DNA from 3 places in the Streptomyces sp. SID8374 genome. Region 1 is predicted to be linked to each of the others. Evidence: riboswitches for the same ligand, from Rfam matches in the RefSeq annotation. Region 1 holds a riboswitch; each other region holds the start of a gene.

The links. Region 1 has a riboswitch for cobalamin ahead of GTY67_RS05810 (cobalamin biosynthesis protein). Riboswitches for the same ligand answer to the same signal wherever they lie in the genome.
Region 2: another riboswitch for cobalamin. It lies ahead of GTY67_RS23955 (ribonucleoside-diphosphate reductase subunit alpha); the one in region 1 lies ahead of GTY67_RS05810 (cobalamin biosynthesis protein).
Region 3: another riboswitch for cobalamin. It lies ahead of metE (5-methyltetrahydropteroyltriglutamate--homocysteine S-methyltransferase); the one in region 1 lies ahead of GTY67_RS05810 (cobalamin biosynthesis protein).

What each region holds. Positions count from the first base shown of each region.
Region 1 is NZ_WWGH01000001.1:1,288,426-1,292,896, forward strand. It holds gene GTY67_RS05795 (class II aldolase/adducin family protein) at 1-259, opposite strand, end outside; gene GTY67_RS05800 (inorganic phosphate transporter) at 537-1,805, shown strand; gene GTY67_RS05805 (hypothetical protein) at 1,818-2,048, shown strand; cobalamin riboswitch at 2,197-2,331, shown strand; gene GTY67_RS05810 (cobalamin biosynthesis protein) at 2,469-3,449, shown strand; gene GTY67_RS05815 (cobyric acid synthase) at 3,446-4,471, shown strand, end outside.
Region 2 is NZ_WWGH01000002.1:65,361-69,831, reverse strand. It holds gene GTY67_RS23965 (carbon starvation CstA family protein) at 1-1,932, shown strand, start outside; gene GTY67_RS23960 (YbdD/YjiX family protein) at 1,929-2,132, shown strand; cobalamin riboswitch at 2,312-2,447, shown strand; gene GTY67_RS23955 (ribonucleoside-diphosphate reductase subunit alpha) at 2,581-4,471, shown strand, end outside.
Region 3 is NZ_WWGH01000002.1:1,455,992-1,460,462, reverse strand. It holds gene metE (5-methyltetrahydropteroyltriglutamate--homocysteine S-methyltransferase) at 1-1,816, opposite strand, end outside; cobalamin riboswitch at 1,999-2,145, opposite strand; gene GTY67_RS29845 (hypothetical protein) at 2,447-2,644, shown strand; gene cobF (precorrin-6A synthase (deacetylating)) at 2,758-3,630, opposite strand; cobalamin riboswitch at 3,763-3,942, shown strand; gene GTY67_RS29835 (CoA-acylating methylmalonate-semialdehyde dehydrogenase) at 4,171-4,471, shown strand, end outside.

The DNA.
Region 1 (4,471 bases):
CGGCGAGGTGGAGGGGGAGTTCGCTGGTCGGCTTCAGCTCGCCGAGGACCTGGCGGCCGTCCAGGCCGACGCCGACGGCGTCCCCGGGTCCGAGCCGGTCGTAGGGCACGCCGCTGGGGGTCACCAGGACCAGGTCTCCGACGCGGGCCGACACATTGCCGGAGGTGCCGACGACCAGGCCTTCGGCGGCGCTCCGGCGGGCGGTCGCGACCACGTCCCGCCAGGCCAGGGCGACGGATTCCGGCTGCTGCTCGCTCATGGGGCGAGCGTAGGGGCGGTGGCCGGAAACCGGAACGTCGTCCCCCACGTGACGGGGATCTCTTCCGGGGCCGGATGTGACCGTCAAAAACTTCGCCAACGAGGAGCAAAGGGCAGACCAGCCCGTGCCCCACCCGCGTCCCGCAACCTCACCCGCACACAAGCGGAATCACCGCACTCCGATTCGAGTCACCACAGCGCCCCGCCCAGTTCATCTTCCGTTCACCCAGGTTGCCTACGGTCCACGAGCCACTGACGTCGAACGATTGCCTGGGTAAATGGAACACATCACGCTGCTGCTCGCGATTGTGGTCGTGACAGCTCTCGTGTTCGATTTCACGAACGGTTTCCACGACACCGCCAACGCGATGGCAACGACCATCTCGACCGGCGCACTGAAGCCCAAGACAGCGGTGGCCATGTCCGCCGTTCTCAACCTCATCGGCGCGTTCCTGTCAGTGGAGGTCGCCAAGACGATCTCCGGCGGGATCGTCAACGAGAACGGCCTCAGAACCGAGGTCATCTTCGCGGCGCTCGTCGGCGCCATCCTGTGGAACCTGCTGACCTGGCTGGTCGGCCTGCCCTCCAGCTCCTCCCACGCCCTGTTCGGCGGTCTGATCGGTGCGGCAGTCATGTCGGCCGGCTGGTCCTCGATCAACGGCGGCACCGTCGTCACCAAGGTGCTGCTCCCCGCGATCGCCGCCCCGCTGGTCGCCGGTCTCGCCGCGATGCTGGCCACGAAGCTGACGTACCGGATCAACCGGAACGTCACCGACGAGAACCAGCTCAAGTCGACGGCCAAGGGCTACCGGGCCGGACAGATCGCCTCGGCCGGTCTCGTCTCGCTCGCCCACGGCACCAACGACGCCCAGAAGACGATGGGCATCATCACCCTCGCTTTGGTCACCGGCGGCGTCCTCGCCCCCGGCTCCAACCCGCCGATGTGGGTCATCGTCTCCGCCGGTGTCGCCATCGCGCTCGGCACCTACCTCGGCGGCTGGCGCATCATCCGCACCATGGGCAAGGGCCTCACCGACCTCCAGCCGCCGCAGGGCTTCGCCGCCCAGACCAGCGCGGCCACGGTCATCCTGGCCTCCTCGCACCTCGGCTTCTCGCTCTCCACCACCCAGTCCTGCTCGGGTGCCGTGATGGGCGCGGGCCTCGGCCGCAAGGGCGGCGTGGTCCGCTGGTCCACCGCCACCCGGATGTTCGTCGCCTGGGGCCTGACGCTCCCGGCCGCGGGCCTGGTCGGCGCGGGCGCCGAGTTCCTCACCAAGCAAGGCCCGTGGGGCATCACCACCACCGCGATCCTGCTGGTCGGCGGCTCCTTCGCCATCTGGGTGGCCTCGCGCCGCCAGCCGGTGGACCACACCAACGTCAACGACACCGAGGTCACGGTGGACGACGAGCCCCAGGGTGTCGTCACCACCGCCATGGCCGCGGTCGCGCCGCCGCCCATCGGCGGTCCGGCCGCCGACCTCTCGACCACCATCCCGGCCCCGGCCTCGGCGCCCGACGACACAGCCCGCCCCGCGGCGACGGTGTAAGGACAGATCCGTATGAAAATCGACTGGGCAGCTCTCGCCTCCGTCTTCGGTGTCAGTCTCGTGGTCACCGTCGCGCTGGTCGGCGTCTTCACCCTGGGCATCGTCGCCCTCTCCAAGCTGTCGGCCACGGCCGCCGGCGGCGCCTCCGGCGGTTCGGCCGCACTGGCGCGCACCGGCGCGTACGCCTGCTTCGCGGCGTGCGCGGCGGCGGTCGCGTACGGGATCTATCTGATCGTCGCCTGACGCGCCCCACCGCACTCCTTCGGGCCGGACACACCACCGTGTGTCCGGCCCGATGTGCGTCTGCGCACACTGGACCTCCGCAGGTCAACAGCAAGTTGACGGCCGTTCTCGCAGCGTGGTGGACTGCCGGAGCCATTTACGGCGACAGAAGAGGAAGCCGGTGCGAATCCGGCGCGGTCCCGCCACTGTCACCGGGGAGCACTCCCCCACACCGGATGTCACGGCCCTCCGCACGAGGGCTGGAAGGCCGGGGGAACTGCGGATCCGGGAAGCCAGGAGACTCTTGTCGCCGGTCACGTCGAACCAGGGCGCGGACCCTGAGTGAGGACATAAGCCATGCCCGGCCGCCGTGCGCCGCACCCTGTGCCTCTTCCCGTACCTCTTCATGCCGGAACGCCTCTGCCCGCGGCGGCCTGAACCGTGCGTGCCGATCGTGTCTTCGCGTACGGCGCCACCGCCGGGCTGATCGCCGACGCGGCCCTCGGCGACCCTCGGCGGGGCCACCCCGTGGCCGGTTTCGGCCGGGCAGCCGCGCGGGTGGAGTCCCTGCTGTGGCGTGACGACCGGGGCCGGGGCGCACTGCACACCCTGCTGTGCGCCGGAGGCGCCGTGGGGGCCGCCGCACTGGCCGCCCGTGCCGTACAGGGACGCCCCGCGCTCGCCGTCGCGCTGACGGCCGCCACCACGTGGTCGGTCGTCGGCGGTACGTCGCTGGGCCGGGAGGCCCGTGCCATCGGGGGCGCGCTGGCCGCCGGGGACCTGGAGGTGGCCCGGGAGCGGCTGCCGCATCTGTGCGGGCGCGATCCGCACTCCCTGGACGGGCCGCAGATCGCCCGCGCCGTGGTGGAGTCGGTCGCGGAGAACACCTCGGACGCCGTCGTCGGCGCGCTGGTGTGGGGCGCCATCGGCGGGGTGCCGGGGCTCGTCGGCTTCCGGGCCGTGAACACCCTCGACGCGATGGTCGGCCACAAGTCGCCCCGTTACCGCCGTTACGGCTGGGCCTCGGCCCGTCTGGACGACCTCGCGGGGTGGCCCGGCGCCCGGTTGACGGCCGCGCTGGCTGTCGTGGCGGGCGGGCGGCCCTCGGAGGCCGTACGCGCCTGGAAGGCGGACGCGGGGCGCCATCCGAGCCCGAACGCCGGGCCGGTGGAGGCCGCGTTCGCGGGGGCGCTCGGCGTACGGCTCGGCGGGACGCTGGCGTACGCGGGGCGCGTCGAACACCGGCCGGTCCTGAACGGGGCGTCCGGGCGGGACGTGCGGAGCGCCGACATCGAACGCGCGGTGCGGCTGTCGCGGCGCGTGAGTGTGCTGGCCCTCGGGGTGTCTGTGGTGGGGCGGACGGTCGCGGGGCGCGTGGTCGCGGGGCGAACAGTCATGGGACGGAAGCGGGGACGGGCATGAGCGGTGGGCTGCTGGTCGCGGGGACCACATCGGACGCGGGCAAGAGCGTCGTCACAGCGGGGATCTGCCGGTGGCTGGTGCGCCGGGGCGTGAAGGTCGCGCCGTTCAAGGCGCAGAACATGTCCCTCAACTCCTTCGTCACCCGCGAGGGCGCGGAGATCGGCCGCGCGCAGGCCATGCAGGCGCAGGCCGCCCGGGTGGAGCCGACCGCGCTGATGAACCCGGTGCTGCTGAAGCCGGGCAGCGACCGGTCCAGCCAGGTCGTGCTGATGGGCAAGCCGGTGGGCGAGATGAGCGCCCGGGGCTACCACGGGGGCCGGCAGGAGGCGCTGCTCGGGACGGTCACCGACTGTCTGGAGCAGCTGCGGTCGACGTACGACGCGGTGATCTGCGAAGGGGCGGGGTCCCCTGCGGAGATCAACCTGCGGCGGACCGACATCGTGAACATGGGGATCGCGCGGGCGGCCCGCTTCCCCGTGCTGGTGGTCGGGGACATCGACCGGGGCGGGGTCTTCGCCTCCTTCTTCGGGACGACGGCGCTGCTGAGCGCGGAGGACCAGGCGCTGGTCGCGGGGTACCTGGTGAACAAGTTCCGGGGTGACGTCTCGCTGCTGGAACCGGGGCTGGACATGCTGTACGGGCTCACCGGACGGCGGACGTACGGGGTGCTGCCGTTCACCCATGGGCTCGGTATCGACGAGGAGGACGGCCTGCGGGTCTCCCTGCGGGGTGCGGTACGGGAGTCGGTCGTGGCGCCGCCCCATGGGGATGACGTGCTGCGGGTCGCCGTCTGCGCGGTGCCGTTGATGTCGAACTTCACGGACGTGGACGCGCTGGCCGCCGAACCGGGCGTCGTCGTGCGGTTCGTGGACCGGCCCGATGAGCTGGCCGACGCGGACCTGGTCGTCGTGCCCGGGACGCGCGGCACGGTGAAAGCGCTGGCCTGGCTGCGGGAGCGGGGGCTCGCGGAGGCGCTGGTGCGGCGGGCGCGTGAGGGGCGGCCGGTGCTGGGGATCTGCGGC
Region 2 (4,471 bases), on a different contig from region 1:
CACCCCACCGACCGCCGGGTCCTCTTCGGCCACCACTTCGCCGCCATCGCGGGCGCGGGCCCGCTGGTCGGCCCCGTGCTCGCCGCGCAGATGGGCTATCTGCCCGGCACGATCTGGCTCGTCGTCGGCGTCATCTTCGCCGGTGCCGTCCAGGACATGGTGACGCTGTTCTTCTCCACCCGCCGCAACGGCCGTTCCCTCGGCCAGATGGCGCGTGACGAGATCGGCCCGGTCGGCGGGATCGCCGCACTGGTCGCGGTCTTCATCATCATGATCATCCTGCTCGCGGTCCTCGCGCTGGTCATCGTGAACGCGCTCGCCCACTCGCCGTGGGGCGTCTTCTCCATCGGCATGACGATCCCGATCGCCCTCTTCATGGGCGTCTATCTGCGCATCCTGCGGCCCGGCAAGGTCAGTGAGGTCTCCCTCATCGGCGTCGCGCTGCTGCTCCTGGCGATCGTCTCAGGCGGCTGGGTCGCCGAGTCGTCGTGGGCGGACTTCTTCACGCTGGAGCCGGGCACGCTGGTCATCTGGATGATCGTGTACGGGTTCCTCGCCTCCGTGCTCCCCGTGTGGCTGCTGCTGGCCCCGCGCGACTACCTCTCCACCTTCATGAAGGTCGGCACGATCGGGCTGCTGGCCCTGGGCGTGGTCGTCGCGCTGCCGACCCTGAAGATGCCCGCGGTCACCGACTTCGCCTCCAGCGGCTCGGGACCGGTCTTCGCCGGTTCGATGTTCCCGTTCGTCTTCATCACCATCGCCTGCGGCGCGCTCTCCGGCTTCCACTCCCTGGTCTCCTCCGGCACCACGCCGAAGATGGTCCAGAAGGAGACGCAGATCCGGGTGATCGGCTACGGCGCCATGCTGGTCGAGTCGTTCGTCGCGATCATGGCGATGATCGCGGCCTGCATCATCGACCCCGGTCTCTACTTCGCCATCAACGCGCCCGTCGGTGTGATCGGCGACAGCGTCCAGTCCGCCTCCCAGGCCGTGGCCAACTTCGGCTTCACCATCACGCCGGACGCCCTGGCCCAGGCCGCCAAGGACGTCGAGGAGGCGAGCCTGCTCTCGCGGACCGGTGGCGCGCCCACGTTCGCGCTCGGCATGTCGGAGATCTTCTCCGCGGTGGTCGGCGGGACCGCGATGAAGGCGTTCTGGTACCACTTCGCCATCATGTTCGAGGCACTCTTCATCCTCACCACCGTGGACGCCGGCACCCGCGTCGGGCGCTTCATGCTCCAGGACATGCTGGGCAACGCCTACAAGCCGTTCCGCGAGGTCAGCTGGAAGCCGGGCGTCTGGTTCGCCAGCGCCGTCGTGGTCGGCGGCTGGGGCTACTTCCTCTGGGTCGGTGTGCACGACCCGCTGGGCGGCATCAACCAGCTCTTCCCGCTCTTCGGCATCGCCAACCAGCTGCTGGCCGCCGTCGCGCTGGCCGTCTGCACCACCCTGCTGGTCAAGTCCGGCCGCCTGAAGTGGGCGTGGGTCACCGCGGTCCCGCTCGCCTGGGACGTGGCGGTCACCCTCACCGCCAGCTGGCAGAAGATCTTCTCGCCGGACGTGAAGGTCGGCTTCTTCGCCCAGCGCGACAAGTACCAGGCGGGCATCGACGCGGGCGAGGTGCTGCCCCCGGCCAAGAACATGGACGACATGCAGACCGTCGTCACCAACTCCACCGTCGACGGGGTGCTGTGCGCCCTCTTCGCACTCCTCATCATCGTGGTGCTGGTGGACGCCGGGCGGGTCTGCTTCAACGCCATCCGCGACCCGGAGAGCGTCAAGCTCCACGAGACGCCGTTCGTCCAGTCCAAGTTCGTCGCCCCGGCCTCGCTCATCGCCACCAAGGAGGAGAAGGCCGAACTGGCCGCCGCCGGTGTCGGCCCCGAGGGCGGCATCCGCAAGGAAGCGGCGGGAGCGGGGAGCCGGACATGACCCTCGCGGACGTACGGCGGGTGGCCGGACGGATCCGCTGGTACGTCCGTGAGCTGACCGGCGAGTCGACGTACGACCGCTATGTGGCGCACGCGAGGGCCCACGATCCGGACACGCCGGTGATGACCCGCCGCGCCTTCGAACGCAGCCGTACGGACGCCCGCGAGGCGGACCCGCGCGAGGGCTTCCGCTGCTGCTGACCACCACCGGCCGATCGGGGCCGTCGCACCCCTCCCAGGGGCGCGGCGGCCCCTTTTCGCGCCCTCGCACGGGGCTGTCCGCAGCTGTCCGATCCGGAGAAAACCGGGCGAAGAAGCCAGACCGCCATACCGACATCTGTTCACGCCGACACAACATGTGGGGGCTTCCTCATCGAGCGCCCCCCACATGTATGCTCGACCTCGCTGTCGCCGCAGGGGAATCCGGTGCGAATCCGGAACTGTCCCGCAACGGTGTGATCAGTGTGCTTTTGCACACCCGAAGTCCGACGACCTGTCGACAGCGCGTCCGGATCGACCGAACCGGACGCCAGACGTCCGGGCCTCGCGGATGGGCCGGTGGACGCCGTGAGCAGTGCTGCCCTGAAGGGCACCGTGCTGCCCGGCTCCCCGCTCGCCGCCGGCCCCCAGCCGAGCGAGGGAAAGCCCAGTGACCATCGCGCCCGCCGATCCGGTTTCAGCCACCGAATCCGCTGCCTCCACCACGTCCGGCGAAGGCACGAACGACGGACCCGGGACCGCCCTGCTGCGGACCCTGACCGACCTCACCGTCGATCTGCCCGACACCGACCCCGGACGGGTCGCCGCCTCCGCGCTGCGCGGGCGCAACGCCCGCTCCGACGAGGCCGAGCTGCGCTCGCTGGCCACCGAGGCGGCGGCGGGGCTGATCTCCGAGGACCCGGCGTACTCCCGGCTCGCCGCCCGGCTGCTGACCCGTACGATCGCGGACGAGGCCGCGGGCCAGGGCGCGACGCACTTCTCCGCCTCGGTCGCGGTGGGCCACCGCGAGGGCCTGATCGCCGACCGCACCGCCGAGTTCGTGGCGCTGCACGCGGCCGCGCTGGACGAGCTCGTCGACCAGGCGCTGGCCGACGGTGCCGACGACCGCTTCGGCTACTTCGGCCTCCGTACGCTGCACAGCCGTTACCTGCTGCGCCACCCGCTCACCCGTCAGGTCATCGAGACCCCGCAGCACTTCATGCTGCGCGTGGCCGCGGGCCTGGCCGAGGACGAGTCGGTGCGCGCGCTGGACGAGGTCGCCGCGCTCTACAAACTGATGAGCCGGCTGGACTACCTCCCCTCCTCCCCCACGCTCTTCAACTCCGGCACCCGGCACCCGCAGATGTCCTCCTGCTACCTGCTGGACTCCCCCAAGGACGAGCTGGACTCGATCTACGACCGCTACCACCAGGTGGCGCGCCTCTCCAAGCACGCGGGCGGCATCGGTCTGTCGTACTCCCGCATCCGCGCCCGGGGTTCGCTGATCCGGGGCACCAACGGGCACTCCAACGGCATCGTGCCGTTCCTCAAGACGCTGGACGCCTCGGTGGCGGCGGTGAACCAGGGCGGCCGCCGCAAGGGCGCGGCCGCTGTCTACCTGGAGACCTGGCACGCGGACATCGAGGAGTTCCTGGAGCTCCGCGACAACACCGGTGAGGACCAGCGCCGTACGCACAACCTGAACCTGGCGCACTGGATCCCGGACGAGTTCATGCGCCGCGTCGACGCGGACACCGACTGGTCGCTGTTCTCCCCCGCCGAGGTGCCCGAGCTGGTCGACCTGTGGGGCGACGAGTTCGACGCGGCCTACCGCGCGGCCGAGGCCAAGGGCCTGGCCCGCAAGACGATCCCGGCGCGTGAGCTGTACGGCCGGATGATGCGGACCCTCGCGCAGACCGGCCAGGGCTGGATGACGTTCAAGGACGCCTCCAACCGGACCGCGAACCAGACCGCCGAGCCGGGCCGGGTCGTGCACTCCTCGAACCTGTGCACGGAGATCCTGGAGGTCACCGACGACGGCGAGACGGCCGTCTGCAACCTGGGCTCGGTCAACCTGGGCGCCTTCGTGGCGAACGGCTCCATCGACTGGGAGCGCCTGGACGCCACGGTCCGCACCGCGGTCACCTTCCTCGACCGGGTCGTCGACATCAACTTCTACCCGACCGAGCAGGCCGGGCGCTCCAACTCCCGCTGGCGGCCGGTCGGCCTGGGCGCGATGGGCCTCCAGGACGTCTTCTTCCAGCTGCGGATGCCCTTCGACTCGCCGCAGGCCCGCGCGCTCTCGACGAAAATCTCCGAGCGCATCATGCTCGCCGCGTACGAGGCGTCCTGCGACCTCGCCGAGCGTTCGGGCCCGCTGCCCGCGTGGTCCGAGACGCGTGCCGCGCGCGGTGTGCTGCACCCCGACCACTACGACACCGAGCTGAACTGGCCGGAGCGCTGGGACGCCCTGCGCGCCCGGGTCGCGAAAACCGGTATGCGCAACTCGCTGCTGCTCGCCATCGCGCCGACCGCCACGATCGCCTCGATCGCCGGTGTGT
Region 3 (4,471 bases), on a different contig from region 1:
TCGCCTCCAGGTCGTCGACCTCGTCGCGCAGGGCGAGCGCCACCTGGCGGGCGGTCTCGCCGAGCGGCTGGTCGTCGCGGACGAAGGACCAGGCGAGCATGGTGACCGGGCCGGTGAGCATGCCCTTGACGGGGCGCTCGGTCAGCGACTGCGCGTACGTCGTCCAGCGCACCGTCATCGGCTCGGGGCGCGAGATGTCCCCGGCGAGGACCGGCGGGCGGACGTAGCGGGTGCCGTACGACTGGACCCAGCCGTGCTGGGTGGCGAGGTAGCCGGTGAGCTGCTCGGCGAAGTATTGGACCATGTCGTTGCGTTCGGGTTCGCCGTGGACCAGGACGTCGATCCCGGCCTTCTCCTGGAAGGAGAGGACCTCGCGGATCTCGTCCTTGATCCGCTCCTCGTACCCGGCCTCGTCGATCCGGCCGGCCCGCAGGTCGGCGCGGGCGGTGCGCAGTTCGGTGGTCTGCGGGAACGAGCCGATCGTGGTGGTCGGCAGCAGCGGCAGCCCGAGGTGGGCGCGCTGGGCGGCGGTCCGCTCGGCGTACGGCTGGGAGCGGCGGCCGTCGGCGTCGGTGATGGCGGCCGTACGGGCCCGGACGGCCGGGTCGCGGGTGATGACGGCGTCGGTACGGGAGGCCAGGTCGGCCCGGTTGGCGGCGAGTTCGGCGGAGATGGCCTCGGTGCCGTGGGAGAGCCCCTTGGCCAGGGTGACGATCTCGGCGGTCTTCTGCTGGGCGAAGGCGAGCCAGCGGGCGATCTGCGGGTCGATGTCGTGCTCGGCGTCGGCGTCCAGCGGGACGTGCAGGAGGGAGCTGGAGGCGGAGACGTCGACGTGGTCCGCGAGGCCGAGGAGCGTGCCGAGGGTGGCGAGCGACTTCTCGTAGTCGTTGATCCAGATGTTGCGGCCGTTGACGACGCCCGCGACCAGGCGCTTGCCGGGCAGTCCGCCGGCCGCCGCGAGGTCGGCGAGGTTGGCGGCGCCGGACTCGGTGAAGTCCAGTGCGAGCCCCTCGACCGGGGACTTGGCCAGCACCGGCAGGGCCTCGCCGAGCCGCCCGAAGTAGGAGGCGACCAGCAGCTTGGACCGGTCGGTGAGGGAGCCCAGCTCGCGGTAGGCGCGGGCGGTGGCGTTCAGCTCGGCCGGGGTGCGGTCCTGGACGAGGGCGGGCTCGTCCAGCTGCACCCATTCGGCGCCCGCGGCCCGGAGGTCGGCGAGGACCTCGGCGTACACGGGCAGGAGCCGGTCCAGCAGGGTCAGCGGCTCGAAGTCGGGGGCCACCCCGGGGGCCGCCTTGGCGAGCAGGAGGTAGGTGACGGGCCCGACGAGGACCGGGCGCGGGGTGTGCCCCAGCGCGAGGGCCTCCTTCAACTCGGCGACCTGCTTGGCGGAGTCGGCGGTGAACACCGTGTCCGGCCCCAACTCAGGCACCAGATAGTGGTAGTTGGTGTCGAACCACTTGGTCATCTCCAGCGGGGCCACGTCCTGCGTACCGCGGGCCATGGCGAAGTAGCCGTCCAGGGCGTCCGCCTGGACCGCCTCACGGTGCCGCTCGGGGACAGCGCCGACCATGACACTGGTGTCCAGGACATGGTCGTAGTACGAGAAGTCACCGGTGGGCACCTCGTGGACCCCGGCCTCGGCGAGCTGCTCCCAAGTCCCCCTGCGCAGTTCGGCGGCGGTCTGGCGGAGGGTGTCCGCGTCGACGCGGCCCTTCCAGTAGCCCTCGACGGCCTTCTTCAGTTCACGGTTCCGACCCTGGCGGGGGTAGCCGTACACGGTGGCCCGTGCTGCCGCGGCTGCGGGCTTCGCTGTCACGTGACTCTCCTTCGCGAGCATGTCTCCAGCTGATCCCGGGACGGGACGCGGACGCGAAGGGGTGACGAAATCGGGCGGAAACGCGACACGTTGACCGTGTCCGCCCACCCGACGGTTACGCCGACCCGCCCACGAGGTCACCGGGAACTCCGCACACGAACGGTCGCGTGCGGGCAACGGGCAGGTCTTCGGACTCGCGGGCACGCCTGCCGGGGCAGACACCTACTGGCCGTCGCTTCCCAGACCCGGCCGGGCCCAGTGCGTATGACGGCGGTCGTTCCCACTCACCGCTGCGGGGCAGTCCCGGATTCCCACCGGGTTCCCTCTTACGACACCCTGCCTGGCGGGCAGGGCGAACCAGCTGCACCGGCCACCCTAAGGGGGCGACCGCCGGGCGCACACCGTTGTTCACACTTCGGACGGTGACGTGAGACACGGACTCCGAACGGGTGACCTCGGGTTCCGCTCCTCTTCGCCCGTTCGCTGACTTCCGGTCAGGTCATGGGGGCACGGTGACACAGATGTAACCGAATGGCGTAGGCGAACCGGAACCACAGAGCGTCACAGCCCGTTCTTCTTGCCAATACCCGGCCGCCGACCCGCGGCGGCGACGAGTGAGGGAAGCGCTATATGAAGAAGACAGTCGGGTGGGCCCAGGACGGCGACGACTGGACGATCACCGTGAACGGCACGCTGTACCGGGCCGTGGAGCGGCCCGCCGACGGGCGCGTGCACAACTATCTGGTGCGGGGCAACGACCTGACCGCCGAGTGCCCGAGCCTGGGGCACGGGCTCGGAGTGATCCGGGCGCACGAGTCCCGGAGCTGACCTCCGGCCGGTCCGACGGCGAGGTGCGGCGGCCGCCCGCGCCTCGACGCGACCCGCCGCCGTGCGTCACATGACCGCTCACCTGTCCGGGCCCCGCTCCCAGCCGGGGCCCCTCAGCTGTGGGCGCCGCCTGCGCCCTCCGAACCGCCTGCGCCCTCCGGACCGCCTGCGCTCCCCGTGCCGCCAGCGCTCTCCGGACCGTGCGGGTCCTCCGGCCCGTGGCGCAGCAGGTACGTGTCCATGATCCAGCCGTGGCGTTCGCGGGCCTCGGCGCGGACCTGGCTGATCCGCTCGGCGACCTCGTCGAGGGGGCCGGAGACGAGGAGTTCGTCCGGGGTGCCGATGTAGGCGCCCCAGTAGATCCACAGCCCCCTGCCCGTCAGATGGGTGAAGCTCTCGTGCCCGTCCAGCATCACCACGATGTCCCCGTCGTCGTCCGGGAACCCTTCGGCGAGCCGTCGGCCGGGGGTGATGTGGATGGGGCGGCCGACCTGGTTCAGGGAGGTGCGGTGGCGGGCGGCGAGCGCGGAGACGCTGCTGATGCCGGGGATCACCTCATGGCCGAATTCCACCGTTCCACGGGCCCGGATGTCCTCCAGGATCGCGAGGGTGCTGTCGTACAGCGACGGGTCGCCCCAGACCAGGAAGGCACCCGTCTCCCCCGGTGCCAGCTCCTCGATGATCAGGCGCTCGCAGATGTCGGCGCGGCGGTGGCGCCAGTCGTGCACCGCCGAGGTGTAGCGGCCCCGGTCGTCCTGGGTGCGGTCCCGCCAGGGGTCCTCGGCCTCGACGACCCGGTAGGGGCCGGTGAGGTGCTCGGCCAGGATGTCCCGCCGCAGCCGGGTCAGGGACTCCTTCTCCCGGCCCTTGCCGAGCACGAAGAAGACCCGCGCCCTGCGCATCGCCTTCACCGCGGCGAGGGTCAGATGGTCGGGGTCGCCGGCTCCCATGCCGATGACGAGGATGTGCCGTGGTGCGTCGCTCATGTCGGCCGATCATGCCAGGAGCGGGGCGGGCCATCGCGCCAGGCCCGAGGGGAGGCCGGGGCGAGGCGGGGTGGACTTACTAGGACGTCCAACTATATGTTCGTGAGCAGCGGGGTGGCCGGCGTGCAGCCGGGCACCCTCAAGGCCCGTGGTGTCAGGGAAGCCGGTGCGATTCCGGCGCGGTCCCGCCACTGTGACCGGGGAGTTCGTCCTCGTAGGAAACGCCACTGACGGCGAAGCAGCCGTCGGGAAGGCATGAGGGCGGGCGCTGATCCGGGAGTCAGGATACCGGCCGCGGGATGTTCCGTGTTTCCACGAGGATGGAGCAGACACGCATGGCACCGGTCCGCACCCACGGCCCCGCAGGCCCGTCCCGGCGAGCGGTTCTCCCCGCCTTCCCCTGACGGCCCCAGCCCTCCGCGTCCCCCGACGGCGAGCCCTGTCACGCCCCGCGCGCCCCCGACCGGCGCCGTGTGCGGTGGGGCCCGTGCGCCATCCCCGGATCTCTCCTGACGATCTCACCGACGAGAGCAGGTTTCCATGGTCCGCGAACTCAGCCATTTCATCGGCGGCAAGCACACGCCCGGCACCTCGGGCACGTACGGCGATGTCTACGACCCCAACACCGGCCGGGTCCAGGCCCGGGTGCCGCTGGCCGGCCGGTCCGAGACCGAGGCGGCGATCGCCGACGCCGCCGAGGCGCAGATCGAGTGGGGCGAGTGGAACCCGCAGCGCCGCGCCCGCGTCCTGCTGCGCTTCCTCCAGCTGGTCGAGAAGGAGAAGGACTCCCTGGCCCGGCTGCTCTCCTCCGAGCACGGCAAGACCGTGGCCGACGCGCACG